DNA from 4 places in the Streptomyces sp. BBFR51 genome. Region 4 is predicted to be linked to each of the others. Evidence: riboswitches for the same ligand, from Rfam matches in the RefSeq annotation. Region 4 holds a riboswitch; each other region holds the start of a gene.

Region 1 (5,380 bases), 4.4 Mb from region 4:
TGACCCGGATGCCGGGCGGCGGCGGTCATCTGCCGGTGAACGGCCTGGGCGGCGCACCCGTCGGCCCCCGCGCACTGCCCGGCGCGGTCCTCGCCGCGCTGGCCACGCTGCCGCTCGGCGTGGTGCTGGGCCCCGAGGCGCCGCTGATGGCCGTCGGCAGCGGCCTCGCCCTGCTGGCGGTGCGGCGGGCGGGCGCGGGCGCGGACCAGCGGGCGAGCGCGATCCTCGCCACGGCCGGGTCCACCGCCGCGATCTCCACGATCCTCGGCGGTCCGGTGGCCGCGGCGGTCCTGCTCATCGAGGGGGCGGGGCTGGCCGGCACCCAGCTGGTCGCCCTGCTGCTGCCCTGTCTGCTGGCCAGCGCGACGGGCGCCCTGGTCTTCACCGGCTTCGGGCAGTGGACGGGGTTGGACATCGGTGCGCTGTCCCTGCCCGAGCTGCCGCCCGAGGCCAACCCGGACGTGGGCGACTTCCTGTGGGGCCTTCCCACGGCGGCACTGATCGCCGTACTGATCACGCTGGCCCGCGAACTGGGCCGGCGCACGGTCACCTGGACGCGGCACCGCACGGCGCTGCGCACCGTCGTCTGCGCCACCGCGGTCGGCGTCTGTGTCGCCGCGTACGCGCTGATCACCGGCCGTTCCCCGGCCGAGGCGGCGCTGTCCGGCCAGGCCACCCTCGCCCAGCTCGCCGCCCACCCGCACGTCTGGTCCGTGGGGGCGCTGGTCGCGCTGGTCGCGTGCAAGGGGCTGGCCTGGGGCATCGCGCTGGGCAGCCTGCGCGGCGGCCCGATCTTCCCGGCCGTGCTGCTGGGCGCGGCGACGGCCCTGGCCTGCTCGGGGCTGCCCGGCTTCGGCACGACCCCGGCCCTCGCCCTCGGCATCTCCGCCGCGGCGGCCGCGGTGACGGGGCTGCCGCTGGCCAGCGCCGTACTGGCGGTGCTGCTGATGGGCCGGGACGCCCACGACCAGATGCCGCTGATCGTCATGGCGTCGGTCGTCGCCTTCATCGTCGCCCAGTTGGTGCGCAGGGCCGACCCGGAGGCGGGCCGGGCGTCGACGGAGGGGGCGGCGCGGTGACGGAGCGTCGGCCCGCCGGATCCCGTACCGCCCGGAACACCGCCTGGAACACCGTCCGGCCCTGGATCGTCAGGACCGGGATCGCGGCGGCGGTGGTCGTGGCCTACTTCCTCCTCCCCCTCGACCAACTGGGTCCGCAGCGCCCCCTGCTGAGCTGGGTGCTGTTCGCCCTGCTGCTGACCGTCGTGGCCGTGCTGCTGCTCCGGCAGATCCGGCACGTGCTGCTCGACCGGCCGGAGAGCCGGCCCGGGGTGGTCATCTCCCTGCTGATCGTCCTGTCCGTGCACGTCTTCTCGGCGACGTACTACGCCCTGGCCAAGCAGCCGGGCGAGTTCAACGGCCTGCACACCCGCGTCGACGCGCTGTACTTCACCGTGGTCACGCTCGCCACCGTCGGGTACGGGGACATCACCCCGCGGGGCCAGGCCGCCCGGGTCGTGACCGTGCTGCAGATCACGTACAGCTTCGTGTTCCTCACGGCCGCCGCCACCGCGCTGACCACCCGGATGCGCGACAGGGTGGTCGGCAGGACCGACCGGGGCCGGCGCCACTGAGGCCGACCGGGGCTTGAAGGTGCCGCCGCGTCACCTTCTAGCCTCGGGTGTACACCCGTGGAGGAGCCCATGACGCACGCGAACGACGGCACCCGGCGCATCGGCGAACTCGCCCGGGAGACCGGCCTGAGCATCCGCGCCCTGCGCTACTACGACCGGCTCGGCCTGCTCACCCCGTCCGCCCGCACCGGCGGCGGGCACCGCTGCTACGACGCCGCCGACGTCCGGCGCCTGCACCGGATCCTGGCGCTGCGCAGCTTCGGGCTCCCCCTGACGCAGATCCGCGCGGTCCTGGACGCCGAGCCGGACCACGACCCGGCGCGGCTGATCCGGCGGCAACTGGACGTGGTCGAGGAGCGGCTGCGGCAGACCGCGCAGCTGCGGCTCCGGCTGCTCGGGGTGCTGGACGCGCTCGACGCCTCGGCCGGGACCACGACCGAGGCCTACCTGGAAGTGATCGAGGAGATGACCGCCGTGGAACGACCCCTGACCCCCGAAGAGGTGGCCCGCCTGAGCGAGGCGCGGCGCCGCTACGCCGAGACCCTCACCGACGAGGAGCGCCGGGCCCTGCACCGCCGCCGCGCGGAGACCTTCGCCGCGCTGAGCGAGGACGACAGGCGACGGCTGACGGAGCGGCGCCGCCAGCTGTTTCCGCAGCCCTGAGGCCTGTCCGGCGGGCGGGCAGGGCGTCCGCCGGGCCCGAGGCCCGCTTGTCACCACCCCCGTGGGCGCACTACTGTCGCCACGCCTTGGTGAACGGGAAATCCGGTGTGATGCCGGTGCGGCCCTCGCCACTGTGAATCGGGAAGTCCGGCTCCGGCCCTCAGGGGCAGCCACTGGGTCCTTGCGACCCGGGAAGGCGGAGCACGGGCGGTGGTACCCGTAAGCCAGGAGACCGGCCAAGGCGCGTCGTCCATCCACGAGGTGCTGGAGAGGGTCTGCTGAGCCATGCACATAGCCGAGGGCTTTCTGCCACCGGCGCACGCGATCGCCTGGGGTGTCGCGTCCGCGCCGTTCGTCGTCCACGGAGTACGGTCACTCACCCGTGAGGTCAGGGAGCACCCGGAGAGCACGTTGCTCCTCGGCGCCTCCGGGGCCTTCACGTTCGTGCTGTCGGCCCTGAAACTGCCGTCCGTCACCGGGAGTTGTTCACATCCCACCGGCACCGGCCTGGGTGCCATCCTCTTCCGACCGCCGATCATGGCGGTGCTGGGCACCATCACGCTGCTCTTCCAGGCGCTGCTGCTCGCGCACGGCGGGCTGACCACGCTCGGCGCCAACGTCTTCTCGATGGCGATCGTCGGCCCCTGGGCCGGGTACGGCGTCTACCGGCTGCTGCGCCGCTACGACGTGCCGCTCATGGTCACCGTGTTCTTCGGCGCGTTCGTCGCCGACCTGTCCACCTACTGCGTCACCAGTGTGCAGCTGGCGCTGGCCTTCCCGGACCCGAGCAGCGGTTTCCTGGGCGCGCTCGGCAAGTTCGGGTCCATCTTCGCCGTCACGCAGCTCCCGCTCGCGGTGAGCGAGGGCCTGCTCACGGTGGTCGTGATGCGGCTCCTCGTGCAGTCCAGCAAGGGGGAACTGACCCGGCTGGGCGTCCTGTTGACCAAGGCCGGCAAGGCCTCCTCCGGTGAGCGGGAGGCGGTGGCCCGGTGAAGCGCAACACGAAGGTCAACGCCCTGCTGCTGCTCGCCGTGGCCGCGCTGGCGGTGCTCCCGCTGGTGCTGGGGCTCGGCGACCACAAGGAGGAGCCGTTCGCCGGTGCCGACGCCGAGGCGGAGACGGCGATCACCGAGATCGAGCCGGACTACGAGCCCTGGTTCTCGCCGCTGTACGAGCCGCCGTCCGGGGAGATCGAGTCGGCGCTGTTCGCGCTTCAGGCCGCGCTCGGCGCGGGTGTGCTGGCGTACTACTTCGGTCTGCGCCGGGGTCGGCGGCAGGGCGAGGAACGGGCGTCGGCGGCGACGGCGGCACCGCGGGACACCCCCGAAGGGGACTGAGTGCTGCCGATCGACGCGGCGGCGCACAGCAGTCGCTGGCGCCGCCGCCATCCCGTGGACAAGGCCGTGCTCGGGCTCGGCCTGACCGTGCTGGCGATCTCGCTGCCGCCCTGGCCGGGTGCGGCGCTGGTGCTGGTGACGGCGCTCACCGTGCTGCTCGGCCCGGCGGGCGTGCCCCGGCGCGGGCTGTGGCGGGCGTACCGGGTGCCGCTGGGGTTCTGCGTGACGGGGGCGCTTCCGCTGCTGGTGCAGGTGGGCGGCCCGGACGGATTCCTCTCGGTGGCCGACGGCGGTGCGGTGCGCGCCGGTGAGCTGCTGCTGCGTACCTCGGCGGCCTCGCTCGGGGTGCTGCTGTTCGCGTTCACCACGCCGATGTCGGACCTGCTGCCCCGGCTGGTGCGGGCCGGGGTGCCCGCGCCGGTCGTGGACGTGGCGCTGGTGACGTACCGGATGAGTTTCCTGCTGCTGGACTCGGTGCGCCGGATCCGCCAGGCGCAGGCCGCGCGGCTCGGGCACACCACCCGGGCGGCCACCTGGCGTTCGCTCGGCGGTCTCGGCGCCACGGCGTTCGTACGGGCCTTCGACCGGGCGGCGCGGCTCCAGTCGGGGCTCGCCGGGCGCGGTTACGACGGCACCCTGCGGGTCCTGGTGCCCGAGGCCCGCGTCTCGGCGCCCTTCACCGCGGCGAGCGTCGCGCTGCTGGCGGCGCTGGCCTGTCTGACCCTCGTACTGGAAGGACCCTTGTCGTGAGCGGACCGGCGCAGTCACCGGAACCGGCCCTGGTCGCCCTGCGGGGCGCGTCGTTCGCGTACGAGGAGGGCCCGGACGTGCTGGTGGGCCTGGACTTCGCGGTGCGCGAGGGGCGCGCGCTGGCGCTGCTGGGCCGCAACGGCAGTGGCAAGACCACGCTGATGCGGCTGCTCAGCGGCGGACTCAGGCCGCGTGCGGGGACGTTGACGGTCGGCGGGGAGCCGGTGACGTACGACCGCAAGGGGCTGACCCGGCTGCGGACCACGGTGCAGCTGGTGGTGCAGGACCCGGACGACCAGCTCTTCGCGGCGTCGGTCGGCCAGGACGTGTCCTTCGGGCCGCTGAACCTCGGGCTGCCCGACGCGGAGGTCCGCTCCCGGGTCGGGGAGGCGCTCGCCGCGCTGGACATCGCGGCGCTGGCCGACCGGCCCACGCACCTGCTGTCGTACGGGCAGCGCAAGCGGACCGCGATCGCCGGGGCGGTCGCGATGCGGCCCCGGGTGCTGATCCTCGACGAGCCGACCGCGGGGCTCGACCCGGACGGGCAGGAGCGGCTGCTCGCCACCCTGGACCGGCTGCGCGCGGGCGGCACCACCGTGGTGATGGCCACCCACGACGTCGACCTCGCCCTGCGCTGGTCCGACGACGCGGCCCTGCTCACCCCGGACGGCGTGCACACCGGCCCGACCGCCCCGACGCTGGCCCGCACCGACCTGCTGCGGCAGGCGGGGCTGCGGCTGCCCTGGGGCGTCGCGGCGGCCGGACTGCTGCGGGCGCGGGGCCTGTTGGCGGACTCGGCGACGGGCCCGCGTACGGCGGAGGAGCTGGCGGCGCTGGCCGACTGAGCCGCCTGGCCCACGGCAGGGCTCGCGGCGTCAGCCCTCGACGGCGGCCTTGCCGATGCGTACCCGCCAGATCTCGGGGCCGGATTCGACGTAGTCCCAGGTGTGGGCGTCCGGGTGGGTGGCCTCGAACTCGCGTCGCAGTGGCTTGGGGT
Region 2 (5,380 bases), 6.3 Mb from region 4:
CCTCCGCCGCCGAGCCGGTCGGCCCACCGGAGTCGACCACCTGGGTGCCCGACACCCGCACCGTGCCGGTGAGCCGGACCCCGGGCGCGGCCTCGCCGAGCAGGGCGAGCGCCGCGGTGGTCTTGCCGCTGCCCGAAGGCCCCACCAGGGCGGTCGCCTCGCCGGGCTCGACGGTGAACGCGACGCCGTCCAGCAGCATGGCCCCACCGGCGCGTGCCGTCAGGCCGCCGACCTCGATCACCGGTTCCACGCCGCCGCCTTCCCCTCGGTTGTCGCGGCGCGCGGCAGCAGGCCGTCCGCCAGCAGATTGGCGCCGACCGTGAACATCACCAGCATCAGTGTCGGCGCGCAGACCGCCCAGGGCTGCACGAACAGCGCCTCCCTGCTCGCGGCGATCACCACACCCCAGTCCGGCGAGGTCGGGTCCAGGCCCAGCCCCAGGAAGTTGGCGGCGGCCACCGTGAAGACCGCGGCGCCGACCCGGGTGCCCGCGTCGGCGGCGGCCACCGGCAGCACGGCCCGTCCGACGTGCCCGAACAGAATCCGCGCCGGCGACTCGCCCTGAAGCCGCATGGCCTCGGCGACGGGGCCACTGGCCGCGTCGAGCGCCGCCGCCCGCAACAGCCGCGCCACGGCCGGTACGTTGAGGGCGGCCACCGCCAGTGCCACCGCGACCGGGTCCCCACGCCAGCCGACTCCCACCACACTGATCACCAGAAGCGAGGGGAGCGGCAGCAACAGCTCCACGGGCCGGATGAGCAGGTCGTCGACGAAGCGGCTGCGAGAGGCCGCGGCCGCCAGCCCGAGCACCCCGCCGACGAGCACGGCCAGGGCCACCGCGGCGCACGCCACGCCCAGGGCGCTGGCCCCGCCACGCAGCACCAGCGACAGCACGTCCCGGCCCAACGCGTCGGTGCCCAGCGGATGTCCGTCACCGAGGGCGTACGGCATTCCGTCGGAAGGGATGTCGGCGGACGTCACCAGCGGGCCGACGACGGCCGTCGCCACCGGCGGCGCCAGGAGCACCGCGCCGCCCCACACCCGCCGACGGGGCCGGGACCGTATGCCGCTCATCGCAGCACCTCCGAACGGGGAGCCAGGCGCTGGGTGACGAGATCCGCCGCCAGATTGAGCAGACAGGCGACGGCGGCGAGGGTCAGGGTGAGCGCCTGGACGGTGGGCACGTCACGGTTCTGCACGGCCGCCACCAGCGCCGTCGCGGTGCCGGGAACGGCGAACACCGCCTCCACGACGAGTACACCGCCCAGCAACTGGTCCCCGGTGCGGGCCAGTTCCTGTACGCCCGGCACGGCTGCATTGGGCAGCACGTGCCGCAGCACCAGCCGCGTCGGCGGCACCCCCAGACGGCGGGCCTGCACCGTGTAGCCGGAGTTGAGCGACGTGATCGTGCCGGCCCGGATCTGCCGCGACAGCACACACACGGTGCGGGCCAGCAGGACAGCCACCGGCAGCACGAACAGTTCCGGGCGCTGCCACCAGCCGTCGTCGGCGCCCACCCACGTGGAGGGCAGCCAGCCCAGCCGCAGCGAGAAGAACGCCACCAGCAGCAGGGCCAGCACGAAGTCCGGTATCGACGTCAGGGTCAGCGTCACGGCGGACACCACACGGTCCGTACGGCCGCCGGCCCGCAGCCCCGTCAACAGGCCGACGGCGACGGCCAGCGGGACCAGCAGCAGGAGTGTGACGCCGGCCAGCGTGGCCGTCACCCCGACGGTGGAGAACAGGGCGTCGCTCACCGGACCGCCGCCCACCAGCGAGGTGCCGAGGTCACCGGTGAGCAGGTCCCCCGCCCAGTCGACGAAGCGCTCACCCAGCGGCCGGTCGAGACCCATCTGCTCGCGCAGCTGAGCCACCTGGTCGAGACCGGCCTGCTCGTTGAAGTCGACGGTGGCCGCGTCGCCCGGCAGCAGATTGGTCAGCAGGAAGACGACGACGCCGAGCACGGCGAGCTGGACGACGGTCCACCCGCACCGCCGCAGCGCGTACCGCAGCACCTCAGTCCAGCCAGACCGTGTCGAACCGCGCCCAGTCCACGGTGTTGGGCGGAGCCTCCTTCACGCCCCGCAGTGTGCGGGAGACGGCGTTCAGCCACTCCGGGTGCGCCCACAGCGCCAGGCCGCCACGATCGCGGAGTGTCGTCTGCACCGACCGGTACGCGCGGGTGCGTGCCGCGTCGTCGGTGACGGCCCGCGCGGCGGCGAAGGCCTCGTCGAAGTCCCGGCGCTCCCAGGCGGTCGCGTTCTGCGGCGCGTCGGTGAGCAGCCGTTCGCTGATGTAGGTGGGGATGGGCATGGCCCCGCACCGGTGGTTGGTGACGGTGCCCTTGCTCAGGACGTCCGTGAAGTAGGACTCCGGGGGCCCGTTGACGATCTCCACCCGCAGTCCGGCCTCACCCGCCTGCTCGGTGAACAGGTGCGCGGCCTGCGCGAAGCCGTCCGCGGCGGTGGAGGTGTAGAAGGAGACCTTCTTGTTGTACAGGCCGGTACGGCGCAGCAGCCGCCTGGCCTCCGCGACGTCCCGCTCGCGCTGCTCCAGGCCGTCCGGGTAGTACGTGAACCCCTTGCCGTACAGGTCGTTGCCGATCTCGGCGCGGCCCGCGCAGACCACGTCCACGAGCCGCTCGCGGTCGAGGAGGAGCTTGACGGCCAGCGCCGCGTCCGGGTCGTCGAACGGGGGCCGGTCCGTCTTGAGGGCGAAGCCCTGCACCCCGCTGCGCGCGGTCGCCACCACCCGTACCCGGCTGTCGTGTTCGACCGTACGGGCGAAGGTCGGCGTCATCTCGTGCGCGTAGTGCACCTCGCCCGCGCGCACGGCGGCGGCCCGCGCCTCGGTCTCGGCGGACAGGATGTGCACCTCGTCCAGGTGGGCGGCGCCGCCCCAGTGGTCGTCGAACCGGCGGCCGGTGAACTCGCGTCCGCCGGTGAAGGACACGAAACGGAACGGGCCGGTGCCGACGGGGCGCCCCGGGTCGTTCCAGCCGTCTCGGACGACGGCCGTGCCGGTCATGGCCAGCAGTGTGGGCAGTTCCGCGTTGGGCCGGGTGAGGGAGATCTCGACGCCGTGCCGTCCCACGGCGCGGCAGTTGGCGAGGTCCACGTGGGACAGCGACTTCTTCGCCAGATGGTCCGCGGCGTCGGGGTCGAGGATCCGGGAGATGCTGTACAGGACGTCCTCGGGGGTGAGGGCGTGCCCGTCGTGGAAGCGGGCCTCGCGCAGCTCGAACCGCCAGACGCGGGCCGAGTCGTCACTGGACCAGGAACGCGCCAGCCGGGGCACGGGCCGCAGGGTGGCGTCCAGGTCGACGAGCTTGTCGAAGACCGCCTTGTGACGGGCGATGTCGACGAACTGCCGCTGCGCGTGCGGATCCATCGTCTCCTTGACCCCCGCGCCCGGGAACACGGCTCGCAGACTCCCGCCCTCGCGGGGCGTGGAGGAACCCGAACCGCCCGACGCCTGGCAGCCCGTGAGCAGACCGGCACCCGCGGCGGCGGCCGCCGCGAGGACGCTGCGGCGGGACAGGGGGACCGGCATGCGTACGCACCTTCCTGCTGACTGTCTGCTGATCGTTTCGACGGATCAGCATATGCATTCAATAAGTTGTTGCGACAGTCATGCAATAGTGCCCGGAGGTGGGATGGAGCACTCGGGGCGGCCCGGCGGCTCGGGGATGTGCACGGACCGGGGAGGCGCACGGACCGGCCCCGGTCGCGGACCGCACCCCCGCGTGGGCCAGAATGGGCGCAAGAGGCGACGGGGACCAGGAAGCCGGTGCGAGTCCGGCGCGGTCCCGCCACTGTGACCGGGGAGCGATCCTCCTGCACGCCACTGTCCGCGCGAGCGGACGGGAAGGCGGAGGCGAGCGACGATCCGGAAGCCAGGAGACTGACCCGTCGCCGGTCCGCAGGCAGGGGCGAGGACACCCCGGAGAGGATCGGCTGTGACGACGCATGCCCGCACGGAGACCGTACGGCGGCCCGAACCCGGCAGACGGGGGGTGCTGGCCGCCTCGGGCGCCCTGGCGCTGACCGCGTCCGGTCTGCTCACCGGCTGCGCCGGGGACGGCAAGGACGGAGCGAGCGGCGACCGGTTCCGGGCCGCGTTCACGGCCGGCGGCTCCCAGGAGACCCTCGACCCCCATGTCGCCCCCAACTTCGTCGACCAGGCCCGCGCCAAGGCCCTGTACGACACGCTGGGCACGTACGCCGACGACATGTCCGTGCGCGAGCGGCTCGCGGAGTCCTGGGAGAGCGACGCCTCCGGCACCCGGTGGCGCATACGGCTGCGCAAGGCCGCGTTCCACGACGGGAAACCCGTCACCGCGAAGGACGTGCTCTACAGCTACCGCCGGGCCGCCGACCCCGCCACCGGCTCACCCTCCCAAGTGCTGCTCTCCGCGATCGACTTCGACGCGAGCGCGGCCGACGGCGAACGCTCCGTCGTCCTCGTGCTGAAGGCCCCGAACTTCGAGTTCCCCACCGCCTTCGCCGGCCCCGGAACCGAGATCGTCCCCGACGGGACGACCGACTTCCACGAGCCCGTGGGCTCCGGCCCCTTCACCTACGTGTCGTTCACGCCCGGCGGCACCGCCCGCTTCCGGCGCTGGGCGGACCACTGGGACGGCGCCCCGCACATCGCCGAGCTGGAGATCGTCCCCGCCAACGAGGAGTCGGCCCGGCTCAACGCGCTGCTGTCCGGCCAGGTCCACTACGCCGCAGACATGGCGGGCGCCTCCGTGGAACGGCTGAAGCAGGACGGCTCGACACGGCTGCTGACCGCGCGGCGCGCCACCGCGCAGCAGCTCCTGCTGCGCACCGGCCGCACGCCGTTCGACGATCCCCGGCTGGTGCGGGCCGTACAACTGGGCATCGACCGGGAGGAACTGGTCAGGGTCGCCCTGGCCGGCCACGGCGAGGTGGGCAACGACCTGTTCGGACTGGGCCTGCACGGCTACCCGGACGACCTCGGCCCCCGCGAACGGGACGTCGAGGAGGCACGGCGGCTGGTGAAGCAGGCCGGTGCGCAGGGGCTGCACCTCACCGTCGAGACCAGCTCCGTCGACGCCGCCTGGGAGCCGGCCGCGGACCTCATGGCGGGGCAGCTGCGCGAGGTGGGGCTGCGGCTGACCGCCAACACCCGGGCGTCCAGCACGTACTTCAGCGAGATCAAGACCAAGGGTGTCGCCGCCTTCAACACCACCTCGACCCTCCCCGTCTCCGACTTCCTCGAGCAACGGGTCCGCGGCGGCGCGGCCCGCAACCAGACGCAGTACGCCTCGAAGAAGTTCGACGAACTGCTGGAGCGCTCCCGCACCAGCCGGGACGAGCGGCAACGGCTCGCGCTCCTGACCCGTGCGCAGAAG
Region 3 (5,380 bases), 1.5 Mb from region 4:
CCGAACTCCGCGTAGCACATGTGGGTGTGGATCTGGGTGTCCGGCCGCACGCCGCCGGTGGTGAGCCGGAACGCCTCGGTGGCCCAGGCCAGGTAGGCGGCCCGGTCCGCCGCGCGCAGCGGCAGGGTCTCGCGCAGCGCGGGCTCGTCGACCTGGACGACCGAAGTGCCCGCCGCCTCCAGGTCGTTCACCTCGTCCCGCAGGGCGAGGGCCATCTGGCGCGCGGTGTCCGCGAGGGGCTGGTCGTCGCGGACGAAGGACCAGGCGAGCATGGTGACGGGGCCGGTGAGCATCCCCTTGACCGGCCGGTCGGTGAGGGACTGGGCGTACGCCGTCCAGCGCGTCGTCATCGGTTCGGGGCGGGAGATGTCTCCGGCCAGGACCGGCGGCCGTACGTAGCGGGTCCCGTAGGACTGCACCCAGCCGTGCTGGGTCGCCAGGTAGCCGGTCAGCCGCTCGGCGAAGTACTGGACCATGTCGCCCCGTTCGGGCTCGCCGTGCACCAGGACGTCCAGGCCGGTCTTCTCCTGGAAGGCGACGACCTCCCGGATCTCCGCCCTGATCCGCTCCTCGTAGCCCTCCGTGCCGATGCGGCCCGCCCGCAGGTCGGCGCGGGCGGTGCGCAGTTCACCGGTCTGCGGGAAGGAGCCGATCGTGGTCGTCGGCAGCGGTGGCAGCCGCAGGTGGGCGCGCTGGGCCGGGGAGCGCTCGGCGTACGTCTGGGAGCGGCGGTCGTCGGCCTCCGTGACGGCGGCGGCGCGGGCGCGGACGGCCGGGTCCCGGGTGATGGGGGAGCTGGCTCGGGAGGCGAGGTCGGCGCGGTTCGCGGCGAGTTCGGCCGTGACGGCACCGGTGCCCCGGGCCAGGCCCCGGGCGAGGGTCACGGTCTCCGCGAGCTTCTGCCGGGCGAAGGCGAGCCAGCGCAGGATCTGCGGCTCGACGTCCCGCTCCGCGGCCGTGTCGAGGGGGACGTGCAGGAGGGAGCAGGAGGCGGACACGTCGACGCGGTCGGCCAGGCCGAGCAGGGTGCCGAGTGTGCTCAGCGACCGGGACAGGTCGTTCACCCAGATGTTGCGGCCGTCGACCACCCCGGCGACCAGCCGCTTTCCGGGCAGTCCGCCGACCGCGGCGAGACCTTCCAGGGTGGCCGCACCGGCCTCGGTGAAGTCCAGCGCCAGGCCCTCGACCGGCGCCTTGGCCAGCACGGGCAGGGCCTCGCCCAGGTGGCCGAAGTAGGAGGCGACGAGCAGCTTCGGCCGGTCGGTGCGGGCGCCCAGCTCTCGGTAGGCCCGCGCGACGGCGTTCAGCTCGGCCGGGGTGCGGTCCTGGACCAGGGCGGGCTCGTCGAGCTGCACCCACTCTGCGCCGGCCGCGCGCAGGTCGGCGAGGACCTCCGCGTAGACGGGCAGCAGGCGGTCGAGGAGCGTGAGGGGTTCGAAGCCGGCGGGGACGCCGGGCGCTGGCTTGGCCAGCAGCAGGTAGGTGACGGGCCCGACCAGGACGGGGCGCGCCGTCAGTCCGAGGGCGAGGGCCTCGCGCAGCTCCGCGACCTGCTTGCCCGAGTCCGCCGCGAACCGCGTGTCCGGGCCCAACTCGGGCACCAGGTAGTGGTAGTTGGTGTCGAACCACTTGGTCATCTCCAGCGGCGCGACGTCCTGCGTGCCCCGGGCCATGGCGAAGTACCCGTCGAGCGCGTCGGCGGCCACCGCGGCCCGGTGGCGTTCGGGGACGGCGCCGACCATGACGGTGGTGTCCAGCACGTGGTCGTAGTACGAGAAGTCACCGGTGGGCACTTCGTCGAGGCCGGCTGCGGCCAACTGCCGCCAGGTGGCGCGGCGCAACTCCCCGGCGGTGGAGTGGAGGGCGTCGGCGTCGACGCGACCCCTCCAGTAGCCCTCGATCGCCTTCTTCAGCTCCCGGTTCGGGCCCTGGCGCGGGTAGCCGTACACGGTGGCGTGTGCGGCGGCGGACGTACGGGTCACGGAGATCTCCTTCGCGAGACGAATCCCTGAGATCCCGGGGACGGGACGAGGCAGCGAAGGGTGGCGGACCGGGCGGTGGAAACGCGCGTGGCACGGCGCGTCGTCCGCCTGGTGTGTTCGCCGACCCGCCCTCGAGGTCACCGGGATGTCCGCGCACGAGTGGCTCGCGCACGGGCAGTTGGCAGGTCTTCGGACTCGCGGGCCCGTCCCTGTCGTCCAGGACGCCTACTGGCCGTCGCTTCCCAGGTCCTTGTCGCCGGACCCAGTGCGTATGACGGCGGTCGTTCCCACTCACCGCTGCGGGGCAGTCCCGGATTCCCACCGGGTTCCCTCTTGCGACGCGTCCCGCCTGGCGGACGGGGCGAACCAGCTGCACCACCCACCCTACCGGGACCGGGCGCGGGAGGGGCCGGTCGTGTCCGGCACGTGGACGGCGAGGTGAAGCACGCCGCCCCGCGTCCTACTGCTGGGCCGGGTGCGCGCGATCCTGGTCCGGGGTGCCGGAGCGGCGACGGCAGTCCGCGTCGTGCCGTGTGCCGAGGGACGTCCACCACCGCTCGCAGCAGTCGTCGCCCAGGAGGACGCGGGCGGCGGCGGGGCGGGTGCACTCCGGGCCGTGCACGGCGCCGTCGGAGTGCCGCCAGAACGCGCAGCACGGCTCGAGACCGGTCCCGAGCGGCTGCCGCAGCCGGGGGCGGGCCAGGCGCTCGGCGCGCTGTGCCCGTACGAGACTTCGCCGGTGCAACGCGCTCTCACGGGCGGCACACCAGGCGAACACCGCGGCGGCGTACAGGCCGGGCGCGGCGAGCCAGGGATGGTGGGTGGCCGCGTATCCGGCGGCAACGACAAGGAGCGCGGCGGCGGCACGGCACGCGCGGGCGGTGCGCAGGCTCGGCGTCACAGGGGGACTCCCGTGGGTCGGCGGGGGAGAGGGGCTCGGGTCATCATCCGTATGCCCCCTGTTCGCCGTCCTACGTCCCCCGGTCGCCCCCTCCGGAGCCGCCGACCGGGTCCGGCCCCGCCGGCGCCCGGCGGAAAACCCGTTGCGGGCACCCGCCGCCGCCCCCGACCCTTTCCTCATGTCTCCCGCCGACCTGCGGCCGGCCACACTCGCCGACGCCCCCGCCATCACCGGACTCCTCAACGAGATAGACCGGATCGAGATCGGCAGGCCCGAGACCGACCAGCACACCGTCGAAGCCGACCTGAAGCATCAGCAGACCGACCTGACGCGGGACTCGTGGCTCGCCTTCGACGACGGCCGGCTGGTGGCCTACGGGCTGCTGTGGGACGAGTCCGGCGGGGAGCGCGTCGACATCGACCACTACGTGCTGCCCGACCACCAGCGGACCGGTCTGCGCGTGCTGGCGGCCATGGAGACCCGCGCCCTGGCCAAGGCACGGGCGAACGGCGCGGAGCGCGCCGTGGTCCACCTGCACCTCAACACCCGGCCCACGACCGACACCGCACTCCTCGAGGAGCGCGGCTGGAAGATCGTCCGGTGCCACCACGTACTGCACCGCGCGGTGGACCCGGCGGCCGACCTCCCGCCCCGGGCCCCGGCCGGTGTCCGGGTGCGGGCCTGCACCACCGAGGCGGACCGCGTCCGCGTGCACGAGCTGTACCAGCGGTCGTTCGCGCGGCACTTCGACTTCCAGCCGCGCGAGTACCGGCTGTGGCTGGACGACATCGACGCCGCGGGTCTCGACTGGTCCCTGGTGTGGATCGCCGCCACCGACGACCTGGGGGACGCCGCGTTCCTGCTGGCCCGGGACGACCGCGAGGCCATGGGCTGGATCCGCGGCATCGGCGTGGTGCGCGAGGCCCGCGGCCGGGGCCTGGGCGGGTTCCTCCTGCGCCACGCCTTCGCGCAGTTCGCCGCCCGGGGCCGGGACACGGTGGGCCTCGGTGTCGACACCGCGAACGCGACGGGCGCCCCGCGGCTGTACGGCCGCAACGGCATGACGGTGCACTTCGCGGTCGACACCTGGGAAGCCGTGCTCGCCTGACGGCGCCCGGGCCCGGCGCGGTGCCTTCCGGGCGGGGACCGCGGTCCCTCAGAGCACCATCGCGATCGCCACCGTCACCGCACCGAGCAGCGCGACGTACGTCCAGGAGTCACCTGGAGCGGCCCCGCTAGGAGCGCTCCCTCGCATGGTGGCCCAGGGCCGCGCTGCGGCTCGTCGCCAGGTGATGGAGGACCAGCGTCTGGACGCGGTCCACGTCGCGGGCCGCGATGGCCTGGTAGAGGGCGTCGTGTTCGAGGGCGACGGCCAGCAGGTCGTCGTGCTGGCCCATGAGCCAGCGCAGCCGGCTGCGCAGGACCCGCTCGAGTTCGTTGAGCAGCTCGTTGGCGGCCAGCGAGATGACCGTCTGGTGGAAGTCTGCGGCCGCCCGGCGGGCGCGTACCGGGTCGTCCGCGCGGGCCGCCTCGAGTTCGGCGTCCACCGTCGCGCGGAGCCGGTCGAGGCCCTCCCGCGTGTGCCGTTGGGCGGCGAGCCGGAACCCCAGGGTCTCCAGGCCCGAACGGACCTCGTCCAGGTCGGCGATGTCGCTCGTGGTGAACTCCCGCACGACCGCCCAGGTCCGTGGTCTCGGCGTCACCAGACCCTCGGACACCAGCGTCCTGAGGGCCTCCCGGACGGGGAGCCGGCTCACCCCGAGGGACTCTGCCAGCTCCCGTTCGACCAGTCGGCTGCCCGGGCCCCGCACCCCGTCGATGATGTCGTCCCGCAACCGCCGCGTGACCCGCTCGGACTCGGGCGTGAAGCCCTCTGACGCAGCCATCGCCGTCCTTCGTCGTCGTCCCGTTCCGAGTCACGCCGACCGCGCCGTGCACAGCGGTGGTCGGGCGGCCCGTCAGAATACCCCGCGGCCTGCGGCGGGCCGCGGTGCGGGAGGCGCGCGCAGGGATCAGCCGGTGCGGGGAGGCCAGTTGACGATCCGCTTGGGGCGCGGACGGGCGTAGGTGCGCACCTTGGACGTGGACAGGCCCAGCCGGACCAGGGACTCCGCGACAGTCACCGCGGCGGCGACCCCGTCGACCACGGGCACGCCGGTGCGCTCCACGACGCGTTCGGCGAGCCCCGCCATGCCTCCGCAGCCCAGGCAGATCACCTCGGCCCGGTCGTCCTCGACCGCGCGGGCGGCCTGCTCGGTGATGGCGTCCACGGCGGCCTGCTCGTCCCGCTCCAGCTCGAGTACGGCGAGCCCGCTGGCCCGCACCGAGGCGCACCTGGCGCTGAGCCCGGCCACCTCCAGCCGCTCCTCGATGAGGGGGACCGTACGGTCGAGGGTGGTGACGACGCAGTAGCGGCGGCCCAGGAACTGCGCGGTGCTGGCCGCCGCCTCGGTGATGTCGACGACGGGCACGTCGAGCAGTTCCTGGAGTCCCTCCC
Region 4 (5,380 bases):
TGACCAGGAACCCGGCGACCAGCGCCTGGTCCTCGGGCGCCAGCAGCGCCACCGTGCCGAAGAAGGAGGCGAAGACGCCCCCGCGGTCGATGTCGCCGACGACCAGGACGGGGAGCCCGGCGCCCCGGGCGATCCCCATGTTCACGATGTCGGTGCGGCGCAGGTTGATCTCGGCGGGGCTGCCCGCTCCCTCGCAGATCACCGCGTCGTACGTGCCGCGCAGCTCGGCCAGGGAGTCGAGCACCGTGCCGAGCAGCCGCTCCTGGCGTCCGCCGTGGTAGCCGCGGGCGCTCATCTCGCCGACCGGCCTGCCGAGCAGCACGACCTGGCTGCTGCGCTCGCCGCCCGGCTTGAGCAGCACGGGGTTCATGTGCGCGGTCGGCTCCACCCGGCAGGCCTGGGCCTGCATGGCCTGCGCCCGGCCGATCTCGGCGCCCTCGCGGGTCACGAAGGAGTTGAGTGACATGTTCTGCGCCTTGAAGGGCGCGACCTTGACGCCCTGGCGCACCAGCCAGCGGCAGATCCCGGCGGTGACGACGCTCTTGCCGGCGTCGGAGGTGGTGCCGGCGACGAGGAGGCCACCGTTCATGACGTACGTCCTTTCCCGACCGCCCCGCGCACGGCGAGCCGCGCGCCCGCGCACACGCCGAGCGCGAGCCAGCCCACGCGCCGTGAGAGGCGTACCGCCCGGTCGATGTCGCCTGAACCGGCCCGGACCGCGCGTCCCGCCGCCCCGTTGAGGACGGGCCGGTGCTCGACGCGCCCGCCGTAGGAGAGCGTCCCGCCGAGCCGCACGCCCAGGGCGCCCGCGAACGAGGCCTCCACGGGCCCGGCGTTGGGGCTCGGGTGCTGCGCCGCGTCCGCGCGCCAGGCCCGTACGGCGCCCCGCGGATCGCCGCCGGCGACGGTGGTCAGGACGGCGGTCAGGCGGGCGCCCGGCCAGCCCGCGAGGTCGTCGAGGCGGGCCGAGGCCCAGCCGTAGCGGCGGTACTTGGGGGACTTGTGGCCGACCATGGCGTCCAGCGTGTTCACGGCCCGGAAGCCGAGCAGCCCGGGCACTCCGGCCACGGCGCCCCACACCAGGGCGCCCACCACCGCGTCCGAGGTGTTCTCGGCGACGGACTCCACGACCGCCCGGGCGATCCCGTCGGCGTCCAGCGCCTGCGGGTCCCGCCCGCACAGGTGCGGCAGCCGCGCCCGGGCGGCCTCGACGTCCCCCGCCTGCAGGGCCCGCCCGATCGCGGTGGCCTCGCGGGCCAGCGAAGTGCCGCCGACCACCGCCCAGGTGGCCGCGCCGGTCAGCGCGACGGAGGCGGTGGGGCAGCGGCGTACGGCCTGCGCGGCGGCGGAGCCGAGGGCGGCGGCGCCACCGGCGCAGACGACGGTGTGCAGCGCGCCCCAGCCCCGGTGGTCCCGCCACAGCACCCGTTCCACGGCACCGGCGGCACGGCCGAACGCGGCGACCGGGTGTCCGCGGCGCGGATCGCCGAGGAGGAGGTCGCCGAGGAGGCCGGCGGCGGCACCGTACGCGAAGACGCGTCCGGCACGCACGGGTTCAGCCGGTCACACGGTCAGGGAAGTACCTGGTACTGAACGTCGGGCGGCAGCCGGGCATCGCGTTGTGTCCTCACTCAGGGTGTCCACGCCCTGGTTCGAAGAGACCGGCGGTGAGAGTTCCTGGCTCCCGGGGGTCCTGTTTCCCCGGTCACAGTGGCGGGACCGCGCCGGATTCGCACCGGGCTTCCTCTCCTGCCGCCGTAGATGGCCTCGGAAGTCCACCACGGTCCGCGAACACCCGTCAACCTGGCGTTGACCTGCGACGGGGGAGTGTGCGAAGGCCCACACACGGGTGGTGTGCGCCGGCACGCGCGAAGGCGGGGCGCGGGACGGTTCGAGTCCGTCCCGCGCCCCGCCTCACGGGTGCGCGGTGGTCAGGCCACGATCAGGTAGATCCCGTACGCCACCGCCGCCGCGCAGGCCGCGAAGCACGCGTACGCGCCGGTGACCGCGAGGCCCGCGGAGCCGCCCTGGGCGACGGCACGCTCCTGGCGGGAGAGGCCGACGATGCCGAGGGTGAACAGGCCCACCAGGGCCACCGTGACCACGAGGCTGACGCCGAAGACGGAGCCGATGGCTGCCCAGTCGATGCTCATGGAGGTTCGCTTCCTTCGTACCCGGTGCCCGGGTTCAGACGGTGGTGGCGGCCGACGGGGCCTTGGGGTCGGGGGTGGTGGCCGGAGCCGGGACGGTGGCGGCCAGTTCCTCGGTCACGCCCGTCGGGGGCGGCGAGACGGCGGCCATCGCCGTGGTGACCACCCCGGCCGGCTCGGAGCTCTCGGGCTCCTCGGCGTCGACGACGTTGGTGTGGTCGACGACCTCGCGGCGGGAGATCCGCCAGATCGCGAAGCTGGACGCGATCAGGAACACCGCGACGAGGGCCGTGCCCCAGTCGCCGAGGCGGCACACCCACTCGGCGAGCGCGGCGACCAGGGCCGCGGCCGGCAGCGTCAGCCCCCAGGCGACGAACATCCGGGTGGCCGTGGACCAGCGGACCACGCCGCCCTTGCGGCCGAGGCCCGCGCCCATCACCGCGCCGGAGACCGAGTGCGTGGTGGAGAGCGAGAAGCCGAGGTGGGAGGAGGCCAGGATGACCGTGGCGGCACTGGTCTGGGCGGCGAAGCCCTGCTGCGGCTGAAGGTCGGTCAGGCCCTTGCCCATGGTGCGGATGATGCGCCAGCCGCCGAGGTAGGTGCCGAGCGCGATGGCCAGGCCCGCGCCCAGGATGACCCACACCGGCGGGTCGGAGTCGGGGGCGAGCGAGCCGCCGGCGATCAGGGCGAGGGTGATGATGCCCATCGTCTTCTGCGCGTCGTTGGTGCCGTGGGCCAGCGAGACCAGACCGGCGGAGGCGATCTGCCCGGCGCGGTAGCCCTTCTTGGCGGCCTTGCCGTCGGCCTTGCGGCCCAGCGAGTACGTCATCCGGGACGCGAGCATCGCCGCGAGACCGGCCACGATCGGGGCGGCGATCGCCGGGAGGAGCACCTTGGTGACGAGCACGTCACCGTTGACCGCGCCGATGCCCGCCGAGGCGACGGCGGCGCCGATCAGACCGCCCATGAGAGCGTGCGAGGAACTGGACGGGAGCCCGACCAGCCAGGTCAGCAGGTTCCAGAGGATCGCGCCGACCAGGGCGGCGAAGATGACCTCGGGACGGATGCCGGTCTCGTCGACGAGACCCTTGGAGATCGTGTTGGCGACCTCCACCGAGAGAAAGGCGCCTACAAGGTTGAGGACGGCGGACATCGCCACCGCCACCTTGGGCTTGAGCGCACCGGTCGAAATGGTCGTTGCCATCGCGTTCGCGGTGTCGTGGAAACCGTTCGTGAAATCAAACGCGAGTGCGGTTACCACCACAATCGCGAGGATCAGCGAGAAGCTTTCCATTTACCCAGGCAATCGTTCGAGGTCATTGGCTGGACGAACGTAGGTAACCAGGGTGAACGGAAGATGAACTGAACAGGGCTTCACGGTGACCGGAAACGGTGCCGGCGGCTCCCTCTGCGTGCCCGGTCCGGTGCTCTCCGGAGACGCCCCTGGCAGGATCGCCGCGAGGCCGTGCGGCAAGGGACGTGAGGGGCGCGGAGGCGCCCGTGAGGAGACGGTGACTGTGACGCGATCGCGGGTCGGACGGGTGGGCGCAGCGGCCGGGGAACGGGCCGGGCAACCTGCCGGGCGACGGGCGCGGGAGGAGGTCCGGGAGGCGGTCCTGGAGTCGGCCTGGGCGGAACTCGTCGCGACGGCCCGGCGGACGGTGGCGGACGGGCTGGTGGTCGGCACCTCCGGCAACGTCTCGGTGCGGGTCGGCGACACGGTCCTGGTCACCCCGTCGGGGGTGCCCTACGACCGGCTGACCCCGGACGACGCAACCGGCGTCGACCTGGACGGCCGGCAGGTGCTCGGCACGCTGGTCCCCACCAGCGAACTGCCCATGCACCTCGCCGTGTACCGCGCCGACCCCGACGCCCGGGCCGTCGTCCACACCCACGCCGTGCACGCGACGGCGGTCTCGCTGCTCGTCCCCGAACTCCCCCCGGTCCACTACATGGCCGCCGCGCTCGGCGGCCCCGTCCGGGTCGCCCCGTACGCGGCCTACGGCAGCGACGAACTCGCCCGCGCCATGCTCGACGCCCTCGCCGACCGCACCGGCTGCCTGCTCCGGAACCACGGCACGATCACCTACGGCACCTCCCTCGACCAGGCCTACGACCGCACCGCCCAACTGGAGTGGATGTGCCGCCTCTGGCTGACCGCCTCGTCGGTGCCGGGCCGCTCGCCGTCGCTGCTGACGCCGGACCAGCTGGCAGAGGCGACGGAACGCCTGCGCGGGTACGGGCAGCGAGGCTGACGCGAGGTGCGTGCCGGGCGGCTGCGGGGGTACCGGCTACGGGACACGAAGACGCCGTCACCCCCTGTCACCCGCCCACTGGCCGCCCGAGGACTCCACCAGGAGACTGGCCCCATGCGCACTGTCACAGCAACGGCAGCCGCCGTCACCGCAGCTCTCGCGGCCGGTGCGGCGAGCGTCGCCGCCGGCCGGCTCGCCAGCGACGCCGCGCTCAAGGCGCCCCCCGGCCGGCCCCTGCCGACCGAACCCCGGCTCACCGTGCACGGCACCGCCGCCGGGCAGATCACCCTCACCCGGGACCTGGCCGCGCTGCGCCCCGGCCGGTACGGACTCGCGGGCGACGGCTCCCACGCGGTCGTCGGCCCGGTCCTCGACAGCGCCCGACACGGCGCCGACACCGTCGTACGCCGCCTCGAACGCGTCACGCACGGCACCCTCGACGCCGGCGACCGCGCCTGGTTCACCCCGAACCTGTACGTCGGAAACCCGGGCACCGCCCTCGACCTCGAGTTCGCCGACGTGGAGGTCCCCGGCGAACTCGGCCCGCTCCCGGCCTGGTTCCTGCCCGGCGCCCGGCCGACCTGGATCATCGCCGTGCACGGCCTGGCCGCCACCCGCGAACACGCCCTGAACCTGATCGCCCCTCTGCACCGCCGGAACGTCCCGGTACTCGCCCTCGCCTACCGCGGCGACGTCGGCGCACCGCCCTCGCCCGACGGCCTGCACCACTTCGGCGAGACCGAATGGCGCGACGTGGACGCCGCCGTCCGCTACGCCCTCGACCACGGCGCCCGCCAGGTCGTCCTGCTCGGCTGGTCCACCGGCGCCACCATGGCCCTGCGCGCCGCGGCGCTCTCCGGCGTACGCGAGCGCGTCGCGGGGCTCGTCCTGGACTCCCCGGTCCTCAGCTGGGAGACCACCCTGCGCGCCCTGGCCGCCGCCCGCCGCACCCCGGGCGTGTTCCTGCCGCTCGCC

The links. A riboswitch is a leader RNA that binds a small molecule or an ion and turns the genes downstream of it on or off. The one in region 4 is predicted to bind cobalamin.
Region 1: it holds a riboswitch for cobalamin, as region 4 does, so the genes downstream of both, ACGH7X_RS29400 (energy-coupling factor ABC transporter permease) here and ACGH7X_RS09285 (cobalamin biosynthesis protein) in region 4, are expected to answer to the same signal.
Region 2: it holds a riboswitch for cobalamin, as region 4 does, so the genes downstream of both, ACGH7X_RS37735 (ABC transporter substrate-binding protein) here and ACGH7X_RS09285 (cobalamin biosynthesis protein) in region 4, are expected to answer to the same signal.
Region 3: it holds a riboswitch for cobalamin, as region 4 does, so the genes downstream of both, metE (5-methyltetrahydropteroyltriglutamate--homocysteine S-methyltransferase) here and ACGH7X_RS09285 (cobalamin biosynthesis protein) in region 4, are expected to answer to the same signal.

The regions. Positions count from the first base shown of each region.
Region 1 is NZ_CP172448.1:6,427,619-6,432,998, reverse strand. Features, by position in the region: gene ACGH7X_RS29415 (chloride channel protein) at 1-1,079, shown strand, start outside; gene ACGH7X_RS29410 (potassium channel family protein) at 1,172-1,633, shown strand; gene ACGH7X_RS29405 (MerR family transcriptional regulator) at 1,703-2,296, shown strand; cobalamin riboswitch at 2,367-2,552, shown strand; gene ACGH7X_RS29400 (energy-coupling factor ABC transporter permease) at 2,582-3,289, shown strand; gene ACGH7X_RS29395 (energy-coupling factor ABC transporter substrate-binding protein) at 3,286-3,633, shown strand; gene cbiQ (cobalt ECF transporter T component CbiQ) at 3,634-4,383, shown strand; gene ACGH7X_RS29385 (ATP-binding cassette domain-containing protein) at 4,380-5,228, shown strand; gene ACGH7X_RS29380 (DUF2249 domain-containing protein) at 5,259-5,380, opposite strand, start outside.
Region 2 is NZ_CP172448.1:8,307,550-8,312,929, forward strand. Features, by position in the region: gene ACGH7X_RS37715 (ABC transporter ATP-binding protein) at 1-250, opposite strand, end outside; gene ACGH7X_RS37720 (ABC transporter permease subunit) at 238-1,074, opposite strand; gene ACGH7X_RS37725 (ABC transporter permease) at 1,071-2,015, opposite strand; gene ACGH7X_RS37730 (ABC transporter substrate-binding protein) at 2,017-3,552, opposite strand; cobalamin riboswitch at 3,778-3,906, shown strand; gene ACGH7X_RS37735 (ABC transporter substrate-binding protein) at 3,959-5,380, shown strand, end outside.
Region 3 is NZ_CP172448.1:534,374-539,753, reverse strand. Features, by position in the region: gene metE (5-methyltetrahydropteroyltriglutamate--homocysteine S-methyltransferase) at 1-1,988, opposite strand, end outside; cobalamin riboswitch at 2,145-2,368, opposite strand; gene ACGH7X_RS02460 (hypothetical protein) at 2,443-2,883, opposite strand; gene ACGH7X_RS02455 (GNAT family N-acetyltransferase) at 3,062-3,991, shown strand; gene ACGH7X_RS02450 (GntR family transcriptional regulator) at 4,119-4,769, opposite strand; gene ACGH7X_RS02445 (aspartate/glutamate racemase family protein) at 4,896-5,380, opposite strand, start outside.
Region 4 is NZ_CP172448.1:2,049,080-2,054,459, reverse strand. Features, by position in the region: gene ACGH7X_RS09290 (cobyric acid synthase) at 1-589, opposite strand, end outside; gene ACGH7X_RS09285 (cobalamin biosynthesis protein) at 586-1,551, opposite strand; cobalamin riboswitch at 1,651-1,796, opposite strand; gene ACGH7X_RS09280 (hypothetical protein) at 1,932-2,153, opposite strand; gene pitH (low-affinity phosphate transporter PitH) at 2,188-3,444, opposite strand; gene ACGH7X_RS09270 (class II aldolase/adducin family protein) at 3,668-4,405, shown strand; gene ACGH7X_RS09265 (alpha/beta hydrolase family protein) at 4,520-5,380, shown strand, end outside.